Regions from separate parts of the Brevibacillus sp. M2.1A genome, predicted to be linked through region 2. Evidence: a T-box and tRNA genes for the amino acid it is inferred to sense, from the RefSeq annotation. Region 2 holds a T-box; the other holds one or more tRNA genes.

Region 1 (3,255 bases), 2.1 Mb from region 2:
AGGTAGATTCTCTGCCTCGAATTTATTTGCGAAGACTGCCACTCAAAGGGGGAAAGGTATGGAAAAGCGGCATTCGGTGTTATTCCAGCAACTAGAGGATTATCGACAGGAGACGTTAAAAGCAATCGATGGTTTGACAAATGAAGATGCGAACATCATTCCTGATGGTTTCTCCAACAATATCTTGTGGAATCTGGGGCACATTTATCTCGATCAGTATTTATGGATCGCGCACCTTACAAAAGAAACGATCCCGCTCCCCCCTGGCTTCAAGGAATGGTTTAACTTCGGGACCAAGCCTGCTGACTGGAAAACACCGCCGCCGAATCTCGAAACGCTCGTTTCCTTATTACAAGAACAACCTCAGAAGATACAGGCTGCTTACAAGGATCGATTAGACGAAGAGTTTCCCGCAACAGAATCCGGCATGCATACGATTGCGCAAGTGCTAGTACGAACGATTTTTCACGAAGGGATGCACCTCGCCTCCCTCAATACAATCCGGAGGTTTCTAGGCAAATGACTCAGACTATAACGCCAATTTTTCGCATGTTTGACGTTGAGAAGGCAAGAGAGTTTTATGTGGATTTTCTAGGATTTCAGATTGATTGGGAGCATCGTTACGAGGATCATTTTCCTTTATACATGCAAATTTCCTCTCCATCGTGCACGATTCATCTATCCGAGCATCACGGAGATGCTTGTCCTGGCTCAGCGATTCGCGTACAGGTGGAAAACATTGAGCTTTTCCATCAGTCCCTGTTGCGTCAAGGATACAAGTACGCTTGTCCTGATTTAGAGGAGACGCCGTGGGAAACGCGTGAAGTGAGCGTGACCGATCCTTTTGGCAATCGCCTTCACTTTTATCAGCCTGTCGATCACTCGTAAACAAATACAAAGAAAGCCCAGCGACAGTTCCTTTACAGGAGCCACCGCTGGGCTATTTCATTTTACATTTTGAACATAAATAGATGGGGCGATCGATGGGACTTGAACCCACGAGTGCCGGAGCCACAATCCGGTGCGTTAACCCCTTCGCCACGACCGCCATATATAGGGTTTGCTTGGTGCGGTCGAGAGGACTTGAACCTCCACGGTGTTGCCACCACTAGAACCTGAATCTAGCGCGTCTGCCAATTCCGCCACGACCGCATATAAAATGGTGGAGGCTGACGGGATCGAACCGCCGACCCTCTGCTTGTAAGGCAGATGCTCTCCCAGCTGAGCTAAGCCTCCACAATCCCCCGCTATTTCATTGGGGGCGTTTTGCTAGGTGACCCGTAGGGGATTCGAACCCCTGTATGACAGCGTGAAAGGCTGCTGTGTTAAACCGCTTCACCAACGGGCCAAGTATCATGGCGGATGGAGTGGGATTTGAACCCACGAGACGGTTCGACACCGCCTACACGATTTCCAATCGTGCTCCTTCGGCCGCTCGGACATCCATCCATCGAGCCTGCAAGCGTTCGCTTCGGCAAGAATTAATCTATCATATTCACAACATGATTTCAAGTGATATTTTGAAAGTTTACGAAAAAAGGGAGATTGCCTAAAGCAACTTCACTTCCGGTTCAATATGATACAAGTAGTATTCCTTTACAAGACGGAGTGATGTCAGTTGTCAAAAAGAAAGCGCCGTTCAGTAGGCTTCCCCTGTTTGTACGGAAACTGGTGCGGGCCTGGATGCTCCGGGCCGGCTGCGCCGATTGATGATGTCGACAGATGCTGCAAGAGGCATGATTATTGCTATCAAAAGCACGGCTATTTTTCTTGTCACTGTGATCAGGAGCTCGTACGGTGCCTTCGAAATAAAGTAAATACCTCAACGGAAAAAGGGAGAATGGCCGGACTCATCTCGAATTTTTTCTCTCGAACAGGGTGCTTTCCCAGCAATCCACGCTAGTTTTTTCTGAATCGTTCTCCTTGTCAGTTTTCATCCAAAAAACGGTAACAACTTGGACATGAATCAGACATAATTCCCTTGTTTTTCCTTGTATTTTTTTGGTACTCTATTGAATGTCCAAGGAGGGTACACAGCGTGGAATTGCACATACGAACAGACGCCAGTGTGGCGCTGACGTTAAAGAGAGAAATTATTTGTCATGGTATTTCCCGTTTTTATGTCCGTCCATACGATGATGATCACGTTGAATTTATATTCCTAGCACTTTCAGAGCACCAGAAGAAGCTGCTGTCTTATTCACTGCGAAATTACAGCTACTGTCTAACATATCTAGCTTAATCGTTCTACGGTCATTTTCCTCCCCTTTTTTAAAGGGGAATTTTTATTCCCTTTTTTCGATATATCCAAAACGGCGAACATCGTCTGTGGTCAAGTTATACAAGGCATTCAAAAATTCGATTTGGAAACTTCCTGGCCCTACTACTGCTGCTTTCTCGGCTGCCAACTGAGCAGCAACACCGTAGCATACCAATGCCGCAGCTCCTCCGATCAGCTTGTCATTTGCAATGGCTGCAAACGCTCCCATAACAGACGTTAACAAACAGCCTGTTCCGGTCACCTTCGTTAAGATGGGATGACCATTATGGATCGAATAAGTCGTTTCTCCGTCCGAAATCACGTCGACCTTGCCCGTAATCGCTACGATTGTTCCTAGCTTTTTCGCTGCTGCTCTCGCTAGGTTCTCGACATCTCCGCCTGCTTCCTTCGCATCTACACCTTTAATCTCCCAGCGCTCACCTACGACATTGGCAATCTCGGCAGCATTTCCTCTAATGAAGGCTAGGTTGAGTTCCTGCGCAAGACGTTGACTTGTCTCGGTTCGATACGATGTTGCTCCCGCTCCCACCGGATCAAACAAAACAGGCACGCCATGCTGGTTCGCGGATTTTCCTGCGATCAACATCGCTTCGATCTCATGCTCATTCAACGTCCCTATATTCAATACAAGAGCTCCGGCTATCCTTGCCATGTCTGCCACCTCTTGTTTGGCGTACGCCATGACAGGTGACGCACCAAGAGCTAACAAACCGTTCGCTGTAAAGTTCGTGACAACTACGTTCGTTATGTTATGAACGAGTGGATTTTCCTCGCGCACTTTAATTAGTAATTGCCCGATTGTCTCCAGAATCATGATCGTTACCCCTTTCCTCTTGAACAGCGAATCGTGGAATCATCTTGTATACCTCGATGACTTCTCCTAATATAGAATGCTCTTGCATGACGCCAATAATGATATACGCTTGCTTTAAGATGGGTAATTCGTGCATGTTAGCTACAATTTTCCACACTTT
Region 2 (3,255 bases):
TGCGGGAATTCGGTGACCCCACCAAAGCTGACGAGAGATGCACCAGTCGCGGATGTTTTCAATCCAACGCAGGTAATTTGTCTTGAAACGCTCCGGGACAAATTTCACACTCTCAGGGCTGTTTGCATTAGCCAGTGCTTCGTCAGCCAAAGGCTGCATTTTTACGAACCATTGGGTAGAAAGATATGGTTCTACGACTGCATCGCTGCGCTCACTATGTCCAACCTGATGAATATGCTCCTCAACCTTGAACATAACACCTTGCTCGGTCAAGTCCTTGATGATTTGCTTACGGCAAGCAAAGCGATCCAAGCCTTTGTAGATACCTGCCAGCTCGTTCATCGTGCCCGTCTCATCCATGACAACGATTTGTGGCAACTGATGACGAAGGCCCAATTCAAAGTCATTCGGATCGTGTGCTGGCGTAATTTTTACAGCGCCAGAACCAAACTCAGGATCAACGTAGTCATCCGCTACGATTGGAATTTCGCGTCCTACGATTGGCAAAATCACGGTTTTTCCGATCATGTCTTTATAACGCTCATCTTCCGGATGTACCGCTACAGCCGTATCACCGAGCATCGTTTCAGGTCGGGTTGTAGCTACTTCGATATAACCAGTGCCATCTGCCAATGGGTAACGCATGTGATGTAGCGCACCTTTTACTTCCTTGTAGATTACTTCAATATCGGAGAGAGCCGTGCGAGCAGCAGGGTCCCAGTTAATGATGCGGTTGCCGCGATAGATCAAGCCTTTTTCATACAGACGAACAAATACTTCGCGTACAGCTTGGGACAAGCCCTCATCCATGGTAAAACGCTCGCGCGAGTAATCCAGGGCAAGACCGAGCTTTTCCCATTGCTCACGAATATGCGAAGCGTAAATGTGCTTCCACTCCCATACCTTTTCCACGAATTTTTCGCGACCCAGATCATGGCGAGAGATGCCTTCTTCACGCAATGTAGCTTCTACCCGCGCTTGGGTTGCGATACCGGCGTGGTCCATACCTGGCAAGAACAAGGCGCTGTAGCCTTGCATACGTTTGGTACGGGTAATGATATCTTGCAAAGTTGTATCCAGCGCGTGGCCCAGGTGCAATTTACCCGTTACGTTCGGCGGTGGAATAACAATTGTAAACGGGCGTTTATTCGGATCACGTTCTGCCTTGAAAAATTGTTTTTCAATCCAATACGGATACCATTTGTTTTCTGCTGCTTTTGGATCATAGTTTTTCGGCAGCAATTGGTCGATGTCGGTTGTTGGCTGTGTAGACATGTACGACTCCTCCTATTCGCATAACTTGCTTTGCAAAAAATAAAAAAACCCTTCATCGCAAAGGACGAAAGGATTATTTTCGCGGTACCACCTTTGTTAACACACGATAAACGTCATGCTTATGGCGTGTTCACTCTGACAAGATAACGGTTGCGAACCGGTCTCGGCTAGGCGCATGCTTTCACCGAAAAAACTCCTGGGCGACCTTCAGCCATTCATGACCTTAGAGAATCTCGCAGCATCTGATTCTCCTCTCTGCCAAGGCGTCCTGACTTACTCTTCCCACTCATCGTTCATATCGTATGTAGTTGTCTTATTATTAGCTTTCACTATTATATACAATCACGCTGTTTGGCGTCAAACCCGGGTTTCGCCCACTTTTCCAACTGCAATGCCCAGTGCTTCGGTAAAACCGAGAACGCCCAAAATATCGAGAATTTCTTCTCGGACATTGACGATTTCTACCTGTTTGCCCATGGCCAATAGTTCTTTCGTGGTAAAAAACAGGCTTCCAATACCGGAAGAATCTACAAAGGAGACACCTTGAAAATCGACGGTAACGGATTGATTTCGCCCTCCATACTGCTGGAGCAATTCACCTACTCGATCTCCTACAGCCATGTCCAACTCTCCGACGAAAAACAATGTAGCTTGTCCGTTCGCCTCTGTTGCGCGGTAGTCCATGCTCAAACTCCTCTCAATAGGTATCGGTACACCCAATCTGCTCGTCCTTTTACTATATTACCCATTTTCATTCACTTGCAAACATTTGGCTTTTTGGAAATCGTTGCTTAACGCGGAAGGATACATTCTAAAATAAGCTTTGTACCCGCCAGCGAGCTACTCAAATATACACGATCACAGTATTGCAGGATCACATGAAAACCGGCCCCAAGCGAGTGGCGTGTAGAAAATCCTTGCTGTAGGGTAGCTCGCGGAATATCCTCGAGCAAAATTCCTTGTCCTTCATCATGGATCACAGCCCGGCACATCTGCCTGTCATTCGATAAGTATAACGTGACCACACCGCCATTGCCGTGCTTCAACGTATTCGAAGCAGCTTCGTTGACCGCAACGAGAAACTGCAGCAATCGCTTATCAGAAATTCCTTGTGGTTCCAAAGCCTGCTTGAATAATTTTCGCAGTTCTGCAAGCTGCTCCGGTAAACGGATATCGATCGCCAAGAGCTTATGCCCTTCCCGAAGCAAGAAAAATAATTCTTCATCACTAAGCAACAACAGCTTACCTTCTGTGACCACACCCAGAATATCCCTGTAGATCTCCCATTCCCGTCTTTTGCTTTTTCGCTCTTCTGCAATGACGGCGGTGACATCAATCAAAGCGATTCCACAGGTCCGATCTGGCAAGACAGATGTGTATAATTCGAACACCTTTGTACCATCCGAGGTGACAATTTGCTCCCTCACAGGTCCGCCCATTCCCGCTGCCTCTTCGACCAGTCGTTGCATTTCTCGCTCGACTTCCAAACTCGCACGAACGTCACCCAGCGGACGCACTTTCCCTTCATCGTAAAGATAGAGGAAAACGGTCTCGATCTGACGCAGTATCGATAACTTTTGAATCTCTTGTTTGATTAATCGCCCCCGCTCGTCGTCTCGATCCTTCCAATGTAACAAGACGTCTGTAGGGTCCAATTCGCCACTCATGTGCCACGTGTGAAATTCTTCCAGGAGCAATCGCTCCAGAACATCTTCCCGTCGCAAAACTTTTTCGATGTCGATAATATAGTAAGGATCACCTGCTATACCACGCAATCCGCTACCGATAATTCGAAAATCATAGGCGAGCTCTATTTCTATGCGTCCGTGCAAATCATGATCAGAACTGCTTAACCCAATGGTCGTCCGACTCACTGCTACCAGCTTCGCCTGGAACGATTCCATCGTTGCTAGGTTCGTCACCTTTACAGTGCGGGGCGGAACAACTTTGTTTGCTGCACCGCCAGAACGTAGCGCGACA

Evidence for each region. The T-box of region 2 lies ahead of HP567_RS12145 (valine--tRNA ligase). A T-box ahead of a tRNA ligase gene usually reads a tRNA of that ligase, here a tRNA-Val.
Region 1: it encodes a tRNA-Val, which carries the amino acid that the T-box ahead of HP567_RS12145 (valine--tRNA ligase) is inferred to sense. The anticodon was not compared.

The regions. Positions count from the first base shown of each region.
Region 1 covers NZ_JABSUY020000001.1:4,604,515-4,607,769, forward strand. The annotation lists gene HP567_RS22135 (DinB family protein) at 59-523, shown strand; gene HP567_RS22140 (glyoxalase superfamily protein) at 520-888, shown strand; tRNA gene HP567_RS22145 (tRNA-His) at 973-1,048, opposite strand; tRNA gene HP567_RS22150 (tRNA-Leu) at 1,066-1,152, opposite strand; tRNA gene HP567_RS22155 (tRNA-Val) at 1,161-1,236, opposite strand; tRNA gene HP567_RS22160 (tRNA-Glu) at 1,275-1,348, opposite strand; tRNA gene HP567_RS22165 (tRNA-Ser) at 1,357-1,449, opposite strand; gene thiM (hydroxyethylthiazole kinase) at 2,286-3,095, opposite strand; gene HP567_RS22180 (hypothetical protein) at 3,061-3,255, opposite strand, start outside.
Region 2 covers NZ_JABSUY020000001.1:2,507,250-2,510,504, reverse strand. The annotation lists gene HP567_RS12145 (valine--tRNA ligase) at 1-1,275, opposite strand, end outside; T-box leader at 1,333-1,574, opposite strand; gene HP567_RS12140 (STAS domain-containing protein) at 1,633-1,959, opposite strand; gene HP567_RS12135 (ATP-binding protein) at 2,067-3,255, opposite strand, start outside.